DNA from 2 places in the Acidipropionibacterium jensenii genome. Region 1 is predicted to be linked to the other one. Evidence: riboswitches for the same ligand, from Rfam matches in the RefSeq annotation. Region 1 holds a riboswitch; the other holds the start of a gene.
What was found. A riboswitch is a leader RNA that binds a small molecule or an ion and turns the genes downstream of it on or off. The one in region 1 is predicted to bind thiamine pyrophosphate.
Positions count from the first base shown of each region.

Region 2: another riboswitch for thiamine pyrophosphate. It lies ahead of FEZ32_RS11895 (ABC transporter ATP-binding protein); the one in region 1 lies ahead of thiC (phosphomethylpyrimidine synthase ThiC).

Region 1 covers NZ_CP040635.1:1,180,203-1,197,457, forward strand. Annotated here, with positions in the region: gene FEZ32_RS05155 (RNA polymerase sigma factor) at 1-355, opposite strand, end outside; gene manA (mannose-6-phosphate isomerase, class I) at 449-1,651, opposite strand; gene FEZ32_RS05165 (DUF3263 domain-containing protein) at 1,737-2,048, shown strand; gene FEZ32_RS05170 (ATP-binding protein) at 2,091-3,521, opposite strand; gene FEZ32_RS05175 (tetratricopeptide repeat protein) at 3,777-4,847, opposite strand; gene groL (chaperonin GroEL) at 5,361-7,001, shown strand; gene pyrB (aspartate carbamoyltransferase) at 7,232-8,278, shown strand; gene FEZ32_RS13500 (hypothetical protein) at 8,314-8,454, shown strand; gene FEZ32_RS05195 (C1 family peptidase) at 8,543-9,898, opposite strand; gene FEZ32_RS05200 (suppressor of fused domain protein) at 10,133-10,816, shown strand; gene thiC (phosphomethylpyrimidine synthase ThiC) at 10,921-12,741, opposite strand; TPP riboswitch at 12,741-12,848, opposite strand; gene fumC (class II fumarate hydratase) at 13,010-14,416, opposite strand; gene FEZ32_RS05215 (hypothetical protein) at 14,467-15,297, opposite strand; gene FEZ32_RS05220 (chloride channel protein) at 15,377-16,660, opposite strand; gene FEZ32_RS05225 (hypothetical protein) at 16,825-17,255, shown strand, end outside.
Region 2 covers NZ_CP040635.1:2,654,745-2,659,391, forward strand. Annotated here, with positions in the region: gene FEZ32_RS11885 (ABC transporter substrate-binding protein) at 1-354, opposite strand, end outside; gene FEZ32_RS11890 (ABC transporter permease) at 351-1,121, opposite strand; gene FEZ32_RS11895 (ABC transporter ATP-binding protein) at 1,118-1,963, opposite strand; TPP riboswitch at 1,971-2,067, opposite strand; gene FEZ32_RS11900 (hypothetical protein) at 2,118-2,324, opposite strand; gene FEZ32_RS11905 (uroporphyrinogen decarboxylase/cobalamine-independent methonine synthase family protein) at 2,356-3,324, opposite strand; gene mnmA (tRNA 2-thiouridine(34) synthase MnmA) at 3,381-4,469, opposite strand; gene FEZ32_RS11915 (cysteine desulfurase family protein) at 4,547-4,647, opposite strand, start outside.

The sequences.
Region 1 (17,255 bases):
CGAGCAGGAGCTGTTCCTCGGCGCTGAGGGTCTGGCCGGCGTAGCGCGCCACGACCTCTTCGCGCAGCGCCACCGGGGCCGGCCGGGTGCGCAGGCAGGAGATCAGTCGGCGGATGGCGATCCCCCACAGCCAGGCGCCGACGTCGCCGTCCCCGCGGTACCGGCCGGCCTGCTGCCAGACGACGACGAAGGCGTCCTGCAGGGCGGTTTCCGCCAGGTCCGCGTTGCCGGCGCGCCGACGCAGCCGCAGCATGAGCCAGCCGCTGTGCCGCTCGATGAGCTCGCGCAGGGCCGACTCGTCCCCGGTACTGATCCGGGCGAGCAGTTCGGCATCGCCGACGGCGTCGGTCTCCATACCCCACTGTCGCCGGGAGAGGTCCAGATGGATCACTCCGACGGCGAGAACTCTCCGGATACTCCTTGGGGTCGGGAGTACCCGGAAGGGAACTCAGTGCCGCCTGACCTGCTTCTCCGGGTCCAGCCCGCAGCTTGCCTGGACGGCCTCGCAGTTGCCCTGGATCTGCACCTGCTCGCCCGCCGGGATCCACAGCGACTGGCCGCGCACGATCTCCTCGGTGCTGGCGGCGCTGGAGCACACCAGATGGCCGCCCAGCACCAGCAGGATGCGCGGCCGGTCGGTGGCCGGCAGCATCTCGGCGGCCCCGGGACGCAGGTGCACGGCCCACAGCTGGAACTCGGGTCGCCCGGTCGGGTACTCGACCAGCGGCCCGTGGACGTCGGGCTCGATGATCGGGGCGGGTCCGGAGGCGAAGTTGACGATTCTCACCAGGGAGTCGACGTCGATGTGCTTGGCCGTCAGACCGCCGCGCACGGTGTTGTTCGAGTTGGCCGCAACCTCGATGCCGGTGCCTCGCAGATAGGTGTGCATGGTGCCCGGCGGAACCTGCAGAGCCTGACCGCGGGTCAGGTGCACCCGGTTGAGCAGCAGTGCCGCCAGCAGCGACGGATCCCCGGGGTGGTGCTCGTCCAGTTCCACCGCGGTGCGCGACAGGAGCCCCAGGTCCCCGGCGTCGTCGACGTGGTTGACCGCCGCCGAGACCACCTCGCCGACCAGTTCGAGACGGTGCCCGTCACCGCTCAGGCAGTCCAGGAAGACCTCGGCCAGACCGGCCGACCCCGACCTCTCGGTGAGCGGACCGAAGACCTCGTCCAGGGAGGTCCTCACCCCCAGACCCTCCAGCAGTGCGCGGGTCCGTCTCGGCTCGCGGAAGCCGCACAGCGCGTCGACCTCCGACAGCGCCACGAACAGCTCGGGCCGGGGCCAGTCGTCGACGAAGGTGCGGTCGGCGGCGGCCGTCTCGGCGTCCTGCTCGTGGCTGAACCCCTCGCAGGCGTCGCGGCAGTCGGGGTGGGCCTGGATGCTGAGCGGCTGGTCGGCCGACAGGATCTTCAGCAGGAAGGGCAGCCTGTCGCCGAAGGTCTGCCGGCACGCCGCTCCCAGCTCCTGGGGGTGCTGGTCGAGGTGCTCGTTGAGCGGGGTCCCGTCGGCCAGGGCGGCCGAGGCGGTCTCATAGGCGCCCAGCCAGTACTCGGCCTGGGGACGTCCGTCCGGTTCGACGCCGAGGATCCCCGGAATGGTGTCGAGTGACCCCCACGCGTAGTTCTGGACCGTGCCCTGAAGGCGCTCCATGGATGTTCTCCCCTGTGTCTACTGCGCCCGGACACGTCCTTGTGAGCGAGCCATTCCATCATGGCACGCCCATAGACTGGATCACGTGAGCGACGATCCCGGCAGCGATGACATCGACGACCTCACCGAGGATCGACAGGATGCGCACAGTGGCCTCCCAGCCGAGGACATCGCCCTGCTCGATCTGGAGGACGACTGGCAGCACGGTCGGCTGCGCGGCGACAAGGGGACCGTCATCCATGACCGGCTGGAGATCTCCTCACCGCGCTACCACCAGCGGCTCAACGTCCTGCTCGACGACCCGAGAGCCGCCCTCCACGCGCCGGCCCTGGTGAACCGGCTGCGCCGGGTGCGTCAGGAGCGCAGGACGGCGCGATCGGCCGACCAGCTGCACTGAGGGACCGAGGGGGTTTCGGGGCTGGCCGGCGTCTGTCGTGGGTCACAGCAGGTGGTGGCCCTTCATGTAACTGCGCAGCTCGGCATGGGTGCCGTCGTCGGTCCCGTACTCGAGCATGTTGCGCGCCGAGGCGAACCAGGAGTTCATCGACGGTTGGGCCTGGCCGAGCGCTGCGTTGAGGTCGGCCATCGTGATCATCCGGGTGCGCCCGGTGGAGACGCTGTCCATCAGTGCCCGCTCGGCCGCCATGTCGCAGGCGTAGGCGATGTCGGCGCTGGAGAATCCCTCGGTGCGCCGGGCCAGGGTGCGCACGTCGATCCCCTCCACCGGGCGCTGCTGCAGGTGGAGGGTGAAGATCGCGGCGCGGGCCTGCTCGTCGGGAGGCAGCACGAGGATGGTGCGGTCCAGACGTCCGGGACGACGCAGCGCCGGGTCGATGTCCCAGGGCTGGTTGGTGGCGCCCAGCACGAAGACCGCGTCGTTGAGGGAGTCGATGCCGTCCAGTTCCACCAGCAGCTGGTTGATCGTCGAGCGCATCGCCGCCGAGCCGTGGGTCTGGGAGCGGCGTCCGCCCAGGGTGTCGACCTCGTCCAGGAAGACCACCATCGGGGCGTTCTGGCGGGCGAACTGGAAGAGCTGGTGGACCGCCCCCTCGCTCTGGCCGATGTAGGGCCCCAGCACGTCGGAGATCGAGATGGACAGGAAACCGGTGCCCAGCTCGCCGGCCAAGGCGCGGGCGATGTAGGTCTTGCCGCAGCCGGGCGGCCCGTACATCAACAGGCCTCCCTTGAGGCTCTTGCCGTAGAGGCGGCGCATCTCGGGACTGCGCAGCGGGGCCAGGAAGGAGGCGTTGATCCGGTTCTTGACGCTCGTCATGCCGGCCACCTGGCTCAGCCCGAAGGATGGTCTCTCGACGTCGACGGGGTCGGTTCCAGGGGTTGCCGACTGATCGTCGACGAACATCGGTTCGACGAGGTCGGAGACCTCCTGCTCGGCGGCTCCCCAGTCGAAGTGTCCGCGTTGGGGTTCGGGGGTGGGCTGGTGCGGATCGGGCTGGTGCGGGCCAGGTTGCCGGGGGTCGGGTGCGGAGTCCGGGTCAGGCTGCTGTGGGCCGGGTGCGGGGTCCGGCCGAGGAGGCTGTCCGAGATTCTGCGGAGTCCGTGTGTGGGAGTCGGATGCGGGCGCCGGGTGCTGCGGCCGCTGGGTCGGTGAGCCGGGGGATGCCGATGGGGACTGGTCAGGGGAGGCCGGGGACTGTCCGGGGGAGGCCGGCGTCTGCTGGCCGAGGGCGCGCGTCATCAGGGCTCGGGCGTCAGCGCTGGTGGGGTCCCTGACCAGGACCTGGCCGCACTCGACGATGGCCGCGGCGGCGTCTCCCTCGTCGATGAGCAGGGATGCCAGGTGCAGGCGCAGCGGGACGTCGTCGGGGGCGGCCTCGACGGCCCGGCGGATGCTGTTAATGAGTGGGTTCACGGTCTCTCCTGAAGAGCCCTCCAGTTCTGCTGGGCAGCGTACGCCGACCCTCCCACCCCCTCCTTCCCGCGTTGATCCAGTTACTCGGCGTTGATCCAGTTGCAAGAGGATCAACGCCGAGTAACTGGATCAACGCGGAGGTGTAGGCGGGAAAGAGGTGCAGGAGGGGGTGACGGATGCAGGGAAATGGCGGGGAGGGGGTGACGGATGCAGGGAAATGGCGGAAATGACGGGGAGGACGTCGTCACCGGGGGTTCAGCGGTGGTCGGGGGGTGCTTTCGGGCCTCTGGTCCGAACCGATCGCAGCCAGCCGCCGGCGCTTCCGGCCGCCCCGATGGCCAGGGCGATGATGACCAGCACCGGGGTGGAGTTGTGGTACCGCTGGTCGAACTGCCACCGGATCGCGGAGTAGAGGGGTTGGGCGTAGAGGAACAGGGCCAGCCCCATCAGCACGGCCGTCGTCCGGTCCCGCCAGATGGTCCGGATCACGGTCCGTCTGGTCTGGCCGCGCGACAGCCCCGGCCAGACCAGCACCTGGGCGCACATCACGGCCCCGGTCGACAGTGCCGCCACCACCAGGTTGTGACCGGGAGCCAGGTGCCAGATCTGTCCCCACAACACAGACAGCCCCAGCCCGGATCCCAACCAGGTCAGCACCACCCTGTTGAGCGATCCGACCAGGATCCGCCTGGCCATCTCGGCGGTCCCCTTCTGCCCCATCGCCTCGGTGGCCGCCTCATTGGCCAGCCGCAGCGCCCTCTCGTGGTGACCGACGTCGGCCTCCAGAGCAGCCAGCATCTTCACCGCCTCCGGTTCGGAGGGGTGCTCGCCCACCACCCGGGACACGATCTCGATCCCCTCGGCCCGGCGCCCGAGCATGAACAGGCAGTGGCCTCGACGCAGCTGGGCGCGCCACGACTGCACTCCCATCGCCAGGGCGCGGTCGACCGCGTTGAGGCTCTCCTGGTAGTTGTCGATCCGCACCAGCGCGTCGGACATCGACAGGTGCACCTGGGGATTCTGCGGATCCAGCTGCAGGGCCCTTCCCGCCGCGGCCGCAGCTCTGGCAGGGGTGTCGTGGTGGGCGAGGATGAAGGTGAGCTGGGTCCACGCCTCCGCCCAGTCGGGATGGTCGGAGGCCAGCGACTCCGCCCGGTCCCGGGCTCGTTCCGGATCCACCCCCTCCAGGGCCATCACCTCGTAGAGACGGGCCAGCGGATGGCCCGGATCGTGCGCCAGCACCGGCCCGACGTAGCGCAGCGCCGCGGCGTCCTGCCCCGCGTCGATGAGTCGGGCCGCGGTGCTGAGGGCCGTTGCGTCGTCCATGTCTCTCCTGTGGCAGGTCGGGGGCGGGACGCCGACGCTGCGGGATGGCTGCGGTGCGGGATGGGCTGCGGGGAGGTGGCCACCCATTGTGCCCGACCTCGGAACTGATACCGGCGAGAGTCTGTGCCCCGGCGGCAAGTATGAGGCCGGCGGCGGAGCGCCCACCCACAGAGCGCCCGCCCACGGAGCACCCCCGACGCCACCATGGTTGCGACGACAACACGCCGTCCGGCGACGTCACGGTGCCCGAACACCACCCAATCCTTTGCACTCCCTTGGGTCGAGTGCTAAAAATGATGTTGGCACTCGAGCAACGAGAGTGCCATCGCCGCGGTCGGTGTTGCGAGCACCGACGGCAGTGAACTCCTTCCGGTGATGAGATCACCAGATCGTCCGTCGCGGGCATCTCGGAGGGACACATCGCGGGGTCGTCGGATCCCGCCACATGCAGAACACTGCAGACCTGACGTCCAGGGCCCAGGTGGCCCGCAGGAGCGGAGGACTCCCCAACACATGGCAAAGCTCATCGAATTCAACATCGAGGCCCGCCGCGGGCTCGAGCAGGGTATGAACACCCTTGCCGACGCGGTGAAGGTCACCCTCGGCCCCAAGGGCCGCAATGTCGTCCTGGAGAAGTCCTGGGGCGCTCCCACCATCACCAACGATGGTGTCTCGATCGCCAAGGAGATCGAGCTGAGCGATCCCTACGAGAAGATCGGCGCCGAGCTGGTCAAGGAGGTCGCCAAGAAGACCGACGACGTCGCCGGCGACGGCACCACCACCGCCACCGTGCTGGCCCAGGCGATGGTCCGCGAGGGCCTGCGCAATGTGACCGCCGGTGCCAACCCGCTGAGCCTCAAGAAGGGCATCGAGACCGCTGTCGACGCCATCATCGGCAAGCTCGCCGACATGGCCATCGACATCGAGACCAAGGACCAGATCGCCGCCACCGCGTCGATCTCGGCCGCTGACACCACCGTCGGCGACGTCATCGCCGAGGCGATGGACAAGGTCGGCAAGGAAGGTGTCATCACCGTCGAGGAGTCCAACACCTTCGGGCTGGACCTCGAGCTCACCGAGGGAATGCGCTTCGACAAGGGCTACATCTCCCCCTACTTCGTCACCGACACCGAGCAGATGGAGGCCGTCCTCGACGACCCCTACATCCTCATCGTCAACTCGAAGGTCTCCGGCCTGAAGGACCTGCTGCCCGTCCTCGAGAAGGTCATGCAGTCCAGCAAGCCGCTGCTGGTCATCGCCGAGGACGTCGAGGGTGAGGCCCTCGCCGGCCTGATCGTCAACAAGATCCGTGGCACCTTCAAGTCCGTCGCCGTCAAGGCCCCGGGCTTCGGCGACCGCCGCAAGGCCATGCTGGCCGACATCGCCATCCTCACCGGTGGCCAGGTCATCTCCGAGGAGGTCGGCCTGTCCCTGGACGCCGTCACCCTCGACCTGCTCGGCCGGGCCCGTTCGGTCCGCGTCACCAAGGACGAGACCACCATCGTCGACGGCGCCGGGGACTCCGAGCAGATCGCCGGCCGGGTCGCCCAGATCCGCACCGAGATCGAGAACTCCGACTCCGACTACGATCGTGAGAAGCTCCAGGAGCGTCTCGCCAAGCTGGCCGGCGGCGTCGCCGTCATCAAGGTCGGCGCGGCCACCGAGGTCGAGCTGAAGGAGCGCAAGCACCGCATTGAGGACGCCGTCCGCAACGCCAAGGCTGCTGTCGAGGAGGGCATCATCCCCGGCGGTGGTGTCGCCCTGATTCAGGCATCGAAGGCCGCTTCGGTCTCCGGCCTGGAGGGTGACGAGGCCACCGGCGCGCAGATCGTCTTCGACGCCTGCACCGCCCCGCTCAAGCAGATCGCCGTCAACGCCGGTCTGGAGGGTGGGGTTGTCGCCGAGAAGGTCGCCAACCTGCCCGCCGGACAGGGCCTGAACGCCGCGACCGGCGACTACGTCGACATGGTCAAGGCCGGGATCATCGATCCCGCCAAGGTGACCCGTTCTGCTCTGCAGAACGCGGCCTCCATCGCTGCTCTGTTCCTCACCACCGAGGCAGTCATCGCCACCAAGCCCGAGCCCGTCAAGGCTCCCGCCGGTGGCGGCGACGACGGCATGGGCGGAATGGGTGGCATGGGCGGAATGATGTGATCCAGTTCGACTGATTGAGGGGTTGTCCCCTCGACCAGATGCATGGAGGGGCGGTCCCGTCGAGGGGCCGCCCCTCCATGCGCGTCTGGTCCGGTACGCGGTCCGGTGGCCCGTGCGGGCACACTCCGATCCCAGGTTCTGAGGGGCGACGGCGTCCACCCCTGACCGGGGATAGGCTGCCCGCGAACGACCTGCCAGCGCAGGCTCCCCGTCGAAGGAGCAGTTTCGCCATGACCCGCACCCCCGATGACTTCCCTCCCTTCGGTCCTGGACGCCACCTGCTCAGCGTCCAGCAGCTGGACCGCGGGATGCTCGACCAGATCCTCGAACTCGCCGAGGTGGTCGACCCGATCGCCTCCGGTACCGTGCGATGCACCGTCCTGGACGGCGCCGTCCTCGGCAGTCTGTTCTTCGAGCCCTCCACCCGTACCCGGCTGAGCTTCGAGTCGGCCTTCTTGAGGCTGGGCGGGGAGGTCACCACCACCACCGGTTTCACCTTCTCCTCGATGGCCAAGGGGGAGTCGATCAGCGACACCTCGCGGGTGGTCTCGGGCTACTCCGACATCATGGTGGTCCGCCACCCCGACAAGGGCTCGGTGGCCGAGTTCGCCCGCGCCTCGGTGGTCCCGGTGATCAACGCCGGTGACGGCGCCGGGGAGCACCCCAGCCAGGCCCTCCTCGACCTCTACACGCTGCGTCGCGAGCTCGACCGGCGGGGCAAGTCGGTCGACGGCGCCACGATCGCCATCGTCGGTGATCTCAAGTACGGCCGCACCGTGCACTCCCTGATGAAACTGCTCACCCTCTTCCAGGGGATCACCTTCCGGCTGTTCAGCCCGCCCAGCCTGGAGCTTCCCGTCGAGATCGAGCGCTACGTCGTGGAGCGCGGCCACCGGATCGTGGAGATGGGTTCGGCGACCGAGGCGGTCACCGGCGCCGACGTCGTCTACGCCACCCGGGTCCAGCGCGAGAGGATGACCGAGGAGGTGCTCTCGAGCGCCAACATGACGGGCAATCTGCTCAACCGGGCCATGCTCCACGAGGCCGGTGCCGAGGAGATCATCATCATGCACCCCCTGCCGCGCGACTCCCGGATGGACTCCTTCGACCTGTCCACCGACGTCGACGAGCTGCCCGGTCTGTCGATCTTCCACCAGACCGACAACGGCCTGCGGGTGAGGATGGCGATCTTCCTGGTGGCGATGGGATGCTCCGCCGAGGCGGTGCGGGCGGCGACCAAGAACCAGAGCTGGGACGCCACCCTGGACTGGTTCTGAGCCCTCCCGCAGGCCATCAGTCAGGGAATGTGCTGGTGGACGACTTCGCCTCGAGCCACCTGATGTTCGCGATGTCGGACGCGCTGATGGCGACGATCGCCCTGGTGATCGTGGTGGGCGGCAGCATCATCACCCATCGCAGGGCGCTGACCCGTCGTCCGGGTGCGATCGGGTGAACATTTCACTCGCGGAACCCGCGGAAACCGGCTCAGATGCCGCAAACCGGGTGTTCCGTGAGTGAAATGTTCACCGCGCGGGCCATTCTCAGGCGAGGGTGCCCATCGGGTCCCAGGCCGGCAGGGCCATCGGCTCCTCGGTGACGGCGGCCTTCAGGTCCTCGGGCAGGGAGTCCACCTTCACCACGACCTCGAAGACGTAGTTGCTGAACCAGTCATCGTCCATCGTGAAGAACCCCTTGTCACCGGGCTCCTCGCCCCAGGAGTTCTCCACCCGCCAGCGGCGCGGCTGACCCTCGGCGATGTCGACGCCGGTGAACAGCATGGCGTGGTTCATCGCCGACTCGCCGGAGACCACCCGCTCCTCCTTGGTGGTCGACAGGTCCACCCCGAACAGGCCGGAGTAGTCGTGCAGGTCACCGACCAGCAGGCCGGAGTCGCGGTCGGACTGCTGGGAGACGTCGGCGCCGAACCAGACCGGCTCGCCGGCCACGATGGAGTCGGCGGCCAGCTTCTTCATCACCTGCATGGGGGCGTTGATGTAGCGGATCTCGCGTCCGCCGACCACATTGCCCAGGTGCTCGACCGTCAGCGCCCGACCCTTCGGGTGCTCGGTGCGGGGGTCGTCGACCAGGCAGACGTAGCCGGACAGGTCGATCCCGACGTGCCGGTCGTAGAACTCATTGGGGGTGAGGGTGCCGTCGGTGTGGAAGACCCCCTCGTCGTCCTGCCACTCGAACTCGAAGGAGGACGGCGGGTTGCCCAGACTGATCACCAGGATCCGCCAGACGTCGGAGAGCACGCCCTCACGGGCGGCGGAGAGGTCCTCGGCGTTGGCTCCGGAGGTCGCCAGATCGCGCAGATCCAGGGCCCGACGGCGCAGCAGGGTCTGCAGCTGGGTATCCATCCGGTGGGTGTTGGAGGAGGGCTGGGTCTCGGGCATCGCCTGCTTGGGGATGACGCCGTGCTTCTGGTACACCGACACCGCCATGTCCCACTGGCCGCCGTCACCCTCGATCTCCCTCAGGAGGAACTGGATGAGCCGGGAGTCCAGCGGCTCCGAGGCGGTGGCGATGATGTCGTTGAGGAAGAAGTTCGCCCTCTCGAACTTGTCCCAGAACATCGCGTAGTTCTGGGAGAACTCGAAGTCCTTGACCCCGAGGTTCTTACGGGTGGTGGCGCGCAGCAGGTTGAGCGAGGAGAACAACCAGCAGCGTCCCGAACGCTTCTGCGCGGTGACGGTCCAGTTGTCCAGCCGGTTGGAGACAACCGCCGGGGTGCCGACGACCTTGGTGCGGTCCAGTGCGGACTCGTCGATGCCAGAACGGGTCACGGCATTGAGGGCCAGCCTCAGGCTCGGGTCGAGATCGGACTCGGCGACCTTGGCCAGCAGGTCCTGGTCGATGGCGCCGGCAGATGTAGGAGTAGTCGTGAGAGTGGTCATGGACTCTGTTCTATCTCACCGCCCCCAGAACCCGCGAAAACGCCCGTGGTCAGCACATTTCCGCGCTCTCGGGACTCTCAAACCGGAGGGACGCCGGAGGGAGGCCGGAGGGACGTCGCAGGGACGCCGCAGGGTTCGGGCGGATGCCGTCCCGGCCACTGCGCCGGACAGCCGTGCCGCACCTGCTGACCGGGTCGGCGAGACCCGGGCTCCCACCCCGAATAGACTCGCACAATGAGCAAAGACGACCACATCTCGGATGCAGCACGACTTCCCGGCGGCCCCGCCCCGATCAGCCCCCAGGAGCTTCCCGAGGACGTCGCCTCTCCCGAGGAGCTTCCCCCCACCGGCCCGGCGGTCGTGACGGCCGCCGTCAAGGCGATCGGTGGTGATCCCGAGGTCGAGGGGATGGTCGACGCGGTGGGCAAGACCAGGGTCGACGTCCTCACCTGCCACAACGCCCCGGTGCCCGGATGGACCACCTGGTCGACGGTCACCCTCCACACCCAGCCCAATGAGCTGCCGATGGCCTCGGGGGAGAGCCTGGAGATCCGCGCCGAGTTGATGGCGGTCGGTCTGCCCGACTCCGATGTGATGGGCAAGGTCCTGGGGTCCTGTGCCTTCGCGGTGCTCCAGGACCACTGGATGATGGCCCCGGGTGTCGTCTTCGGCGACGTCGTCTCCCTCTACGACCCGCAGACCACCACCCCGCACATCGTGTGGTGCCATCCCTTCACCGCGACCGAACTGGGTGCGGTGGACATCGAGGACGACCTCACCGTCCACTGGCTGGTGGCGATGCCGATCACCGAGGCCGAGCGCCAGTGGTTGGAGGCTCACGACTACGACGCCTTCGCGAACCTCCTCGACGAGCACGAGGTCACCTACTCCGACCTGCGGCGCAAGTCGGTGGTCTGAGCCCTCGTCGCAGACCAAGAAGAGTCGCCCTGGCAGCGGGGCCCCGGTGGTGCCTGGAGGGCCGCGGCTCCACCGGGGGTCGCCTCAGGACATCCTGATCGGGATCACCTGGCCGCGGGAAGGCCGGGATCCGGCAGGTACACCTCGCCGCCGGCAGCGCGGAACTCCGCCGCCTTGGCCGCCATCCCGTCCTCGGCGATCCGACGCTGGTCGGCGGCGTCCCCGAACCCGTCGCGGATGTCCTGGGAGATCTTCATCGAGCAGAACTTCGGGCCGCACATCGAGCAGAAGTGGGCCGTCTTGGCGGGTTCGGCGGGCAGCGTCTCGTCGTGCATCGACTCCGCCGTCTGCGGATCCAGGGACAGCCCGAACTGATCGCGCCAGCGGAACTCGAAGCGGGCCTTCGACAGGGCGTCGTCGCGGTCCCGGGCTCCCGGATGGCCTTTCGCCACGTCCGCCGCGTGGGCGGCGATCTTGTAGGTGATGACGCCGGTCTTGACGTCGTCGCGGTCGGGCAGTCCGAGGTGCTCCTTGGGGGTGACGTAGCACAGCATCGCCGTTCCGTGGCGGGCGATCTCGGTGGCGCCGATCGCCGAGGTGATGTGGTCGTAGCCGGGGGCGATGTCGGTCACCAGCGGCCCCAGCGTGTAGAACGGCGCGCCGTCGCACAGCTCGATCTCCCGCTCGACGTTCTCGCGGACCAGCTGGAAGGGGATGTGCCCGGGGCCCTCCACCATCACCTGGACGTCGTGCGTCCAGGCCCTTTTGGTGAGCTCGGCGAGGGTGTCCAGCTCGGCGAACTGGGCGGCGTCGTTGGCGTCGGCCAGGCACCCCGGCCGCAGTCCGTCGCCGAGGGAGAAGGCGACGTCGTAGCGGGCGAAGATCTCGCACAGCTCGTCGAAGTGCTCGTGGAGGAAGTTCTCGCGGTGATGGGCCAGGCACCAGCCGGCCAGGATCGAGCCGCCGCGCGAGACGATCCCGGTGACCCGGTCGGCGGTGAGCGGGACGTGGCGCAGCAGCACCCCGGCATGGATCGTCATGTAGTCGACGCCCTGCTCGCACTGCTCGATGACGGTGTCGCGGAAGATCTCCCAGGTGAGCGCCGCGTGGTCGCCGTCCACCTTCTCCAGGGCCTGGTAGATCGGCACCGTGCCGATCGGCACCGGGGAGTTGCGCAGGATCCACTCGCGGGTGGTGTGGATGTCGTCACCGGTGGACAGGTCCATCACGGTGTCGGCACCCCATCGGGTCGCCCACCGCAGTTTGTCCACCTCGTCGGCGATAGACGAGGTGACCGCCGAGTTCCCGATGTTGGCGTTGATCTTCACCGCGAAGGCCCTGCCGATGATCATCGGTTCGGACTCGGGATGGTTGACGTTGCAGGGCAGGATGGCCCTGCCGGCGGCCAGTTCGGAGCGCACCAGGGAGACGTCGCAGCCCTCCCGCAGCGCCACGTAGCGCATCTCGGGGGTGAGGATCCCGGCCCTCGCGTAGTGCATCTGGGTGATCGTGGCGCCCTCGCGGGACCTCAGGACCGGACGCCGCTCGCCCTGCCACTCCTGGCTCGCGGCGCCTCGGCGCACCGCCGAACGGCCGTCGTCGGCCAGATCGCGACGACGGTTCGGGTAGCTCTCGACGTCGCCGCGGGCCTGGATCCACCCGGTCCGCAGGCCGGGCAGTCCGCGGGTGACGTCGCAGTCGGGTCCGACGGTCCGGTAGACGGGCAGCGGGGCGTTCGGGCTGCCGTCCGGGGAGTCGTCCTGGCTGATCATGGTCACCGGCACCCGGATGTCGTGGGCGGCGTTGACGAGATAGCCCAAGTGATGGCTGGGGTAGTTCTCCTCGGGGCCGTCCACCGTCGTGGTGGGGGTGGCAGAGTCCTCGAGGGCGGTGTTGTTCCGGGTGTTGTGTGGGGATGCGGCCATGGCAGCCAGCTCCTTCTTCCTACGTCGGCATGATCCGAACAGGTTCTAACGGTCCGGGCGGCATCAGCCCGATCTCAGTCCTCTGCCGAGGACCCCCGTGGGATGGCCATGACTGTAGTGCACCGCCTCATCGGCCGATGGGGCGCCCCCTGCCGACCGCGGCGACCTGTGCCGCACGGTGACAGCACTCTGGCCCGGTCGGTGGACGCAGGATGTGCGTCCGCCGACCGGGCCAGAAGTGTGCTCGAGGCCGGGGTTCAGCCGCGCCTCACTCGGCGGCCGAGGGGTGGGTCATGTCGGCCGGGACGACCCACTTGTCGAAGTCCGCGGCAGACATCTCGCCGACCGTCAGGGCCGACTCGCGCAGCGAGATCCCCTTGTGGTGGGCGTTCTTGGCGATCTTGGAGGCCAGGTCGTAACCGATGTGGCGGTTCAGGGCAGTCACCTGCATGAGGTTCTTGTCCAGGTTCTCCTTGATCTTGGGCATGTTCGGCTCGATGCCGTAGGCGCAGTGCTTGTCGAAGGACACGCAGGCGTCGGACAGCAGCCGGATCGACTCCAGGCAGGCGTGGGCCATCACGGGCTTGAACACGTTGAGCTGGAAGTTGCCCTGGGAGCCGGCGAAGCCGACCGTGGCGTCATTGCCGAAGACCCGGGTGGCGACCATCGTCATGGCCTCGCACTGGGTCGGGTTGACCTTGCCGGGCATGATCGAGGAGCCGGGCTCGTTCTCGGGGATGAGCAGCTCGCCGATGCCGTTGCGCGGGCCGGAGGCGTACCAGCGGACGTCGTTGGCGATCTTCATCAGCGCGTCGCCGAGCACCCGCAGGGATCCCGACACCTGCACCAGGGCGTCATGGGCGCTCAGTGCGGCGAACAGGTTGGCCGCCTGGGTGAACTCCAGGCCGGTCTCCTCGGTGACGTGCTTGGCGACGGTGACGCCGAACTTCGGGTGGGCGTTGAGGCCGGTGCCCACCGCGGTGCCGCCGATGGCGAGCTCACGGGCCCGGGAGTCCGCGTAGCGGATCCCGTCCAGGGCGAAGTCGAGCTGGGCGACCCAGCCGGAGATGACCTGACCGAGCCGGATCGGGGTGGCGTCCTGCAGGTGGGTGCGTCCGACCATCACGACGTCGTCGTACTGCTTGGCCTTGTCGTCCAGGGTGTTGCGCAGCTGGGTGACGGCCGGGTACAGCCGCTCGTTGATCTGGGTGACGACCGCGATGTGCATGGCGGTCGGGAAGGTGTCGTTGGAGGACTGACCGCGGTTGACGTGGTCATTGGGGTGGACCGGGGTCTTGGACCCCTTCTGGCCCCCGGCGATCTCGATGGCGCGGTTGGAGATCACCTCGTTGGTGTTCATGTTCGACTGGGTGCCCGAACCGGTCTGGAAGACCACCAGCGGGAACTCGGCGTCGAGCTTGCCCGCGATGACCTCGTCAGCGGCCTTGACGATGAGGTCGGCGACGTCGCCCGGCAGCTCTCCGAGCTCCTTGTTCGCCTCGGCGGCGGCCTTCTTGAGGGTCCCCAGGGCGCGGATCATGTCGCGACCCCACACGAAGGTGTCGCGCCCGATCTCGAAGTTGTGGAGGGAACGCTCCGTCTGGGCCCCCCAGTAGTGATCGGCAGGCACCTCGATCGTGCCCATGCTGTCTTTCTCTTCACGCATCTCTGCCATGGGCCTCAGCCTACTGGCGGGCACCGGCCCTCAGACGGTCGGGGAGGCTCTCAGCGGGAGGTCCGGTCGCTGCCGGTCCGGGTGGTCGACGGCGCGAGGGAGTGTGCCATCAGGGAACTCCCCGAGCCGATCAGGGAGGACGACGTGAGGCTGGACCCCAGCAGGCTCGGGGAGGCCAGCGAGTCGGTGATGGCGCTGGAACCGGCGGGGCGGTCCGCGCCACGGGTTCCGGACGCGGGGACCCGGCCGGCTGCCGGACGACGCTCGCCGGACCTCCTCGACGCCGGCAGGCCCAGGTCGTCGAAGCGGATGTCGGAGCCGGGCTGCATCCGCGACCGGGCGTCCGACAGGTCGATCTCGGAGCCGGGGGCCGGTGCCGGGGCGGCCGCCGGCTGGGAGGGTGCCGGCTGGGAGGCTCCGGCCGGGGCGTGGACCTGGGAGGTGCGGGCCCGGGCGCCGGGGAGCGTCCCACGCCTCTGCACCGTCGTGGGCTGCGACAACGCGGGGTCGACGCCCACCGATGCCACCTGCTGGACGAGCTGTTCGAGGATGCTCTGCTTGGTCTGACTGCCTCGATCGCCGGAGGCCCGGTCGGACCGGGGCTGCTGGACGGACTGATCACTGGTGAAGGGCTGGTACCCCGCCTGTTGGTACTGGGAGAGCTGCGGGGCGGAGGACTGGCCCGGGGGAGTCGACCGCTGTGTCGATCTGCGACCTGCGGTCAGAGCGCTCACCACGCCGACCACGACGATCGCGCCGATGATGATCGGGATGATGACCGCCGCCGATGGTCTGGCCATGACCATGAAGACGGCCACGCAGAAGACGAGGGAGGTCGTCAACTGTCGGGATCTCGAGGTGTTCGGTCTTTTTCCCGCCATGGCCCGAGTCTACGGGTCCTCGTCCCCCTCGGACCCGTCCTGTCAGCCCAGCGTCCCTCCTGTCAGCTCAGCGCCCGGGTCAGCTGCTCGGCGGGGTCCCCAGCCGTCCGGTCCGCCGGTGCGCCCACCCCCGAATGACCGCCAGACGGAGGAACCAGGTGAGGCCGACCCCGATCAGCGCGGAGGCGGTCACCGCCGGAGGGGCCTTGACCAGCTCCAGGGCGAAGGCGGCGGCGAACAGCGGCGCCCGTTGGGTGACGGCCAGCAGACAGGCCGCTCCGACCACCGCGAGCACCGTGATCTCCGAGGCGCTGCGGTGACCCGAGGCCATCGCGACCGCCGCACCCAGGCAGGCTCCGACCGCCAGGGCCGGGGTGAGCAGACCGCCGCTGGCCCCCAGCCGCAGCGCCAGGTGGGTGGCGAGCCACTTGGCCGCCGCCATCAACAGCACCCCGCCGATCAGGGCGCCGCCCACCAGGGCCGGCGGGGTGAGCACCGCCTGGACGACGATCTGGCCGTTGCCCGGCACCTGGGGGACCACCAGGGCGATCGCGGTGACCAGGGCCGATCCCAGCGGAACCGCCCACCAGACCCGGCTCGCGGCGGGGGCGTGGTCCTTGGCGAGGTCATTGGTCCAGCCGAAGGCCGCCCCCACCACGAGGCAGAGCACCGCGACAACCGCCAGCCACCACACCGGCGGCATCCTCAGCGACACCCCGGGAAGCCGGTAGATCGGATGGTTGTGGTTGAACAGCCAGGCGGTGACGGTCGCCAGACCCGAGACGACAGCGGCCGCCAACACCTCCAGCCAGCCCCGCCGGGTGCGCAGATCGGACTTGAGAATGAGCTCCAGGGCGTAGCAGGCACCGGCCACCGGGACGTTGTAGACCGCCGACAGACCGGCCGCCGAGGCGACGGCGATGACGGTCCGTCGTCCCTCCGGGCCAAGCCTGAACCGGTTCGAGACGGTCTGTCCGAGGAAACCGGCGATCTGGCGGGGTGCCGTCTCGCGTCCCAGCGAGGTGCCCGAGCCCACCGCGATGAGCTGGGCGACGGCGTCTGTCACGGTGTCGGGGGCGAGTCTGCCGGGGGAGTCCACCCGCACCGCCTGGTTCACCGAGGTGATCGGGCCGCGCCGTCTCAGCCGCCACCAGATCAGGCCTGCCAGCGCGCCCCCGATGACAGGCACGGTGATCCGACGCCAGAGCGGGACGGTGCTCACCCCGGTGGGGTCGACGAAGTAGTGGTGACCCATCGCGAGGGTCTCGATCCCGACGTTGAGCAGGCTCAGCAGGCCCCCCGCCGCGCCGGCCGTCAGGCCTGCGAGGAGGACGGCAAGAACGATGCGCAGGCCACGGGACACGTCTGGAACCGTACCGTTCGCGCCCGGGTCCCCGACATCCCCTCCCCTGTGATCGATCGTGCGCGGGATGCGGTGAGGGGGCACACTGGAGGACGATGGCCGGCAACGAGCCAGAACGGCACCAGGGGGTGTTCGACGGTCGGATCGGGGAGCATGGAGTGAGCCTGCGCAGAGGTGGATCGCGGTGGCGACCACTGGCGGTGGCGATGGCGGCGCTGCTGGCGCTGGCCACCGTCGGCTGCGGCACCTCCGCCGTCCAGACGCCGGTGGCGGCCACCCCCTCGCCCACCGTCTCCCACGACGGACTCTGGGTCGACGCCGACTGGGCGCTCCCGGTGACCAGCACCGGCACCCGGCTCGGTGAGGTCTCCGACAAGCGGATCCGGATCACCGTCTACCAGGTCGCCACGGCCCCCTCGCCGCACAACTCGGTGATGGTCGACCCGGCCGACGGCAGGCCGGTGATCGCCAAGGGCGACCGGATCGTGCTGCTGCGCTATGTCGTCACCAATATCTCCAGCGACCCGATCAGCCTGGGTATCGGGACGGTGAGCATCACCACCCGGTACCCCGACTGGCCGTGGGCCCAGGGTCT
Region 2 (4,647 bases), 1.5 Mb from region 1:
CTGGCCGACCGCGATGAGGGTGTCGGGCTCGTAGCTGACGGCCAGGTCGACCTGGCCCAGGGAGACCTGCTTGGCGGCGTCGGCGGTGTTGGCCGGGTTCTGGATGCCGACCTCGATCCCCTCCTTGGTGAAGGCCCCGGTGTGCACGGCGGTGTAGAGGGTGACGTGGTCCGGGTTCGGGTTCCAGTCCAGCAGCAGGCTCAGCTTCGAGCTCGCCGACGGGGAGGACGCCGACCGGGCCTCGGTGCGCCCGCATCCGGCCAGCCCTGCGGCGGCCAGTGCGCCGCAGAACAGGCCGCCCAGTCGACGGCGACTGATCGGTGTGCTGAGGGTGGGGTTGTGGACAGCTGTCATGATTCTCCTCGTTCGGGGGTGATCCAGGGGCAGATGAGGCGCTCCAGCAGGGTTGCGGCGCCCAGCAGCAGGCCGGACAGGGCGGTGAGCACCACCACCTGGGCGAAGACGAAGTCGGTCGCCAGACGCGGGATGGCCTGGAGCATGAGATAGCCGATGCCGTCGGTGGAACCGGTGTACTCGGCGAACACCGCGGCGACCGGGGCGAAGGTCACCGAGACCCGCAGGCCGGCGAATCCGCGGGGTGCGGCGTGCGGCAGGCGGACCCGCCAGAACAGCGCGCTGCGCCCGGCGTTCAGGGTGCGCATGGCGTCGATGAGTCGGGGGTCCACAGAACCGATCCCGGCCATCAGGTTGAGAGCCACCGGGAAGAAGCACAGCAGTGCGACCACGATGATCTTCGGGGACATCCCGTACCCCAGGGCGATGGTGAGCAGCGGCCCGATGACGATCGTCGGGATGGCCTGGGAGGCGACCAGCAGCGGCGTCAGGGAGCGCCCGACCAGGGGCAGGTAGCCGGTCGCGACGACCATCGCGACGGCGACCGCCACTCCGGCGCCGACCCCGGCCAGGGTCTCGGCGGCGGTGACCATGGTGGCTCGGCCCAGGGTGTCGGGCCAGTTCGTCACCAGGGAGGCCAGCACCGAGCCCGGGGAGGGGATGACGTAGTCGGCCACCTGTCCGGAGGAGGTGAGGCCGATCCAGCCGGCCAGTACGAGCAGCACGGTGAGTGCGGGTGGCAGCACCCGGGCCATCAGGTGCCTCATCGGGATTCCCCCGGCACCGGGCCGGACCCCGCAGAGGCCTCCGCGGAGTCGCCGAGGGCCTCCAGGACGGCGGTCCGGGCGGCGGCGAACCGGGGATCGGCCAGGATCTGCTCGCGACGGCGGTCATCGTCGAACCAGCCCGGCCAGGATCCCTGGGCGGCGGCCGGTCGCGGTCCTGCGGGTCCGAGCAGGATGACCCGCCGGGACAGCAGCAGCGCCTCCTCGACGTCGTGGGTCACCAGGATCAGCGTGGCGCCGGCCGCCAGGACGGCGCGGCGAAGCCACCGCTGGCCGTCCGCACGGGTGATGGCGTCCAGGGATCCCAGCGGCTCGTCGGCCAGCAGCACGGGCTTGTCGGCCAGCAGGGCACGGGCCAGGGCGGCGCGTTGGCGCATTCCCCCCGACAGCTTGTCGGGCCGGGACCGGGACCATTCGGCCAGTCCCCACTGGTCCAGCACCGCCAGTGCGCGGGTGCGCGCCTCACGGCGCGCCACCCCCTTGTTGCGCAGTCCGATGGCGACATTGTCGACCAGCCTCAGCCAGGGCAGCAGCAGATCGTTCTGCGGCATCATGGCGCAGCCGTCCAGTCTGTCGTGGGGGTCGCGGTGGCCCAGCACCTCGATGGTCCCGGTGACGGGTTCGGCCAGGCCGGCGATCAGCCTCAGCAGGGTGGACTTGCCGCACCCCGAGCGGCCGACCAGGGCGATGTGCTCCCCCACCGCGGCGGTCAGACTCAGATGGGCCAGCACCGGATGACTCGAGTGGGGGTATCGGTAGCTTGCATCGTCGATCCGGATGGCCGGCCGGCCGGCCCGCGCACCGCTCACCGGAGCGTTCACCATTGCATGCGCCGACGCATCGTGACATCCCTCCGCTCATGCAAATGAGATCAGGTTCGGCGGGTGTTATCTCAGCCCCACGATGGGAGGCACCCCGTGTCTTTCAGCCTGTGAGTATACCGAGCGGGCCTGGCCGGCCGCGCTCAGCCCCGCGGAATCAGCCCTGCGGAATGAGGATCCGGTAGAAGAAGTAGAACAGCGCGGCCAGTCCGGCCAGCACCAGGACGAAGACGATCGGTGCGATGATCCGCTGAACCTTCTTGGCGCGGGTGGAGGGAACCCCCCTGGGCCCCCATTCGCCGATCTTCGGCTGGACGCGCACCGGTGCGCGTCCGTTGAGGTTCAGGTCGGTGAAGATGCCCACCCGGCCATGGTAGCCATCGTGGTCCGCCCGGTCAGTCGCGCAGCGCCTCCTCGGCCAGCTGTGCGGCGCGGGCGAGTTGCTCGCACTGGCGCGCGGCGGACGGTTGGGACCAGGACGCCAGTCCGCAGGCCGGGGTGAGGATGCACCCGCTCAGGACCAGACGTCGGTCCACCCCGATGCGTCGGCTCACCTCGACCAGCCGGTCGAGGATCTGGTCGGCCGAGATCACCCGGTCCGGTGCACTGGTCGGGACCAGGCCGAGACCCAGCCTCCGGTACTCCCCCGGCTCAGCGCTGCCGGTCCGGGGGACCGACTCCAGCCATTCGGCGCAGTGGTCGAGATCCTGGTGGCCCAGTGCGTCGCGATCGACCAGCAGGTCGTCGATGTCGATCCGTTCCAGCAGGTCCCAGGGCAGTCCGGGAGCGCAGCAGTGCAGGGCCGCCCGGGCGGCTCCGGCCGTCCGGAGGGCGTTGACGACCGGGCCGATGAGACCGGTGGCGGTGTGCGGGGCCATCGCGGGATAGCGATGGAGTCCCGACTGGGTGGCGACGCGTCCGGCGAGCACGGCCGGTGCGGCCGGCTCGTCGAGCTGCCAGACCCAGTCCACGGCGGGCATCCTGCGGCTCAGTTCGGCCTGCTGTGCGGCCAGGCCGTCGGCCAACGACTGGCCGACGTCGCGCAGCGCGCCGGGGTCGTCGAGGACCGCCTCGCCGTGGCGCAGGTGCACCCCGGCGGCCAGCGTGAGGGGCCCGCAGATGCCGATCTTGACGGTGGCGGACTCCCCGGCCAGGGTCTCCTCCAGATCGTCGAGATCCCTGCGCCAGCCGGCACGCGCCGACCGGGCGGCCCGGTCGTCGGCGTCGGCCAGCCGCCAGCCGGCCGGGCCCAGGTCGGTCGGGATGGACTCCAGCTGGGCTGTCCCGCGCCCGAGGATCCCTGCCCCGGGACCCCGATCGGGCAGTTCGGGCAGCGGGATCAGATCGGGGAAGTACTCGGCCATCGAGGCGAGCGCCCCGCGGAAGTCCCGACCGGGCAGGGAGCCCAGCGCGGTGGCCCTCACCGGGTGGCCCCGACGATGTCGGTGCCGGCCCGGTCCGTGCCGCAGATGGTCGCCGATCCGACCACCAGGTCGCCGTCGTAGAGCACCGCCGCCTGGCCGGGCGCCACTCCCTTCAGTGGCGTCCGCAGGGTCATCCGCACTCCGCCGTCGACCCGCTGGACGCGGGCCTCCACGGGGGTGCCGTGGGCGCGGACCTGGACCTGCCCGACCCAGGAGTCGGTTCCGGGGGTGTCGGAGCACCAGACCGGCCGGATGGCCTCCAGTCGATGCACCTCCAGGTCCTCGGAGGGGCCGACCACCACGGTGTTGGAGACCGGTTCGATGTCCAGCACATAGCGTGGCCGGCCGTCGGAGGCAGGGGTTCCCAGGTGCAGGCCGCGTCGCTGACCGATGGTGAAGTGGTGGTAGCCGTCATGGTGGCCGACCACATCCCCGGTCTCGTCGCGGAACTCACCGGTGTGCTCGCCCAGCTGGTCCGAGAGCCATCCGGCGGTGTCCCCGTCGGGGATGAAGCAGATGTCGTAGGAGTCCGGCTTGTCGGCGACCGTCAACCCCAGTCGGGCGGCCTCGGCGCGCACCTCGGTCTTGTAGGAGTCGCCCAACGGGAACAGGCAGTGGGACAGCTGCTCCTGGTTGAGCACCCCCAGCACATAGGACTGGTCCTTGCCGGGGTCGACCGCACGGCGCATCCTGGTGATCCCCTCGCGGGTCTCCAGCCGGGCGTAGTGGCCGGTCGCCACCGCGTCGAAGCCGAGATCCAGGCCCCGCTCCAGGACGGCGGCGAACTTGATCCGCTCGTTGCAGCGCAGGCACGGGTTGGGGGTGCGACCCGCCCGGTACTCGTCGATGAAGGGGTGGATCACCTCCTCGGCGAACCGCTCCGAGAAGTCCCACACGTAGAAGGGGATGCCGATCCGGTCGGCGGCCCGCCGGGCGTCGAAGGAGTCCTCGAGGGAGCAGCAGCCCCGCGACCCCTCGCGGTAGGCCAGTGGGGTGCGCGACAGGGCGAGATGGACGCCGGTGACGTCGTGACCGGCGGCGACCAGCCGGGCGGCGGCCACCGCGGAGTCGACTCCTCCCGACATTGCGGCCAGAACTCTCATGTCGGTCCCCTTTCAACGGCGGCCCATGCTACCCGCGCCCCGCCGCAGCGCGCCTGCACTCAACGCACCGCACGCGCCTGCGTGACGACCTCGGGAAGCAGGGCGGCCAGCCTGTCGATCTCGGCCACCGTGGTCTCCGGCCCGAAGGAGAACCGCAGGC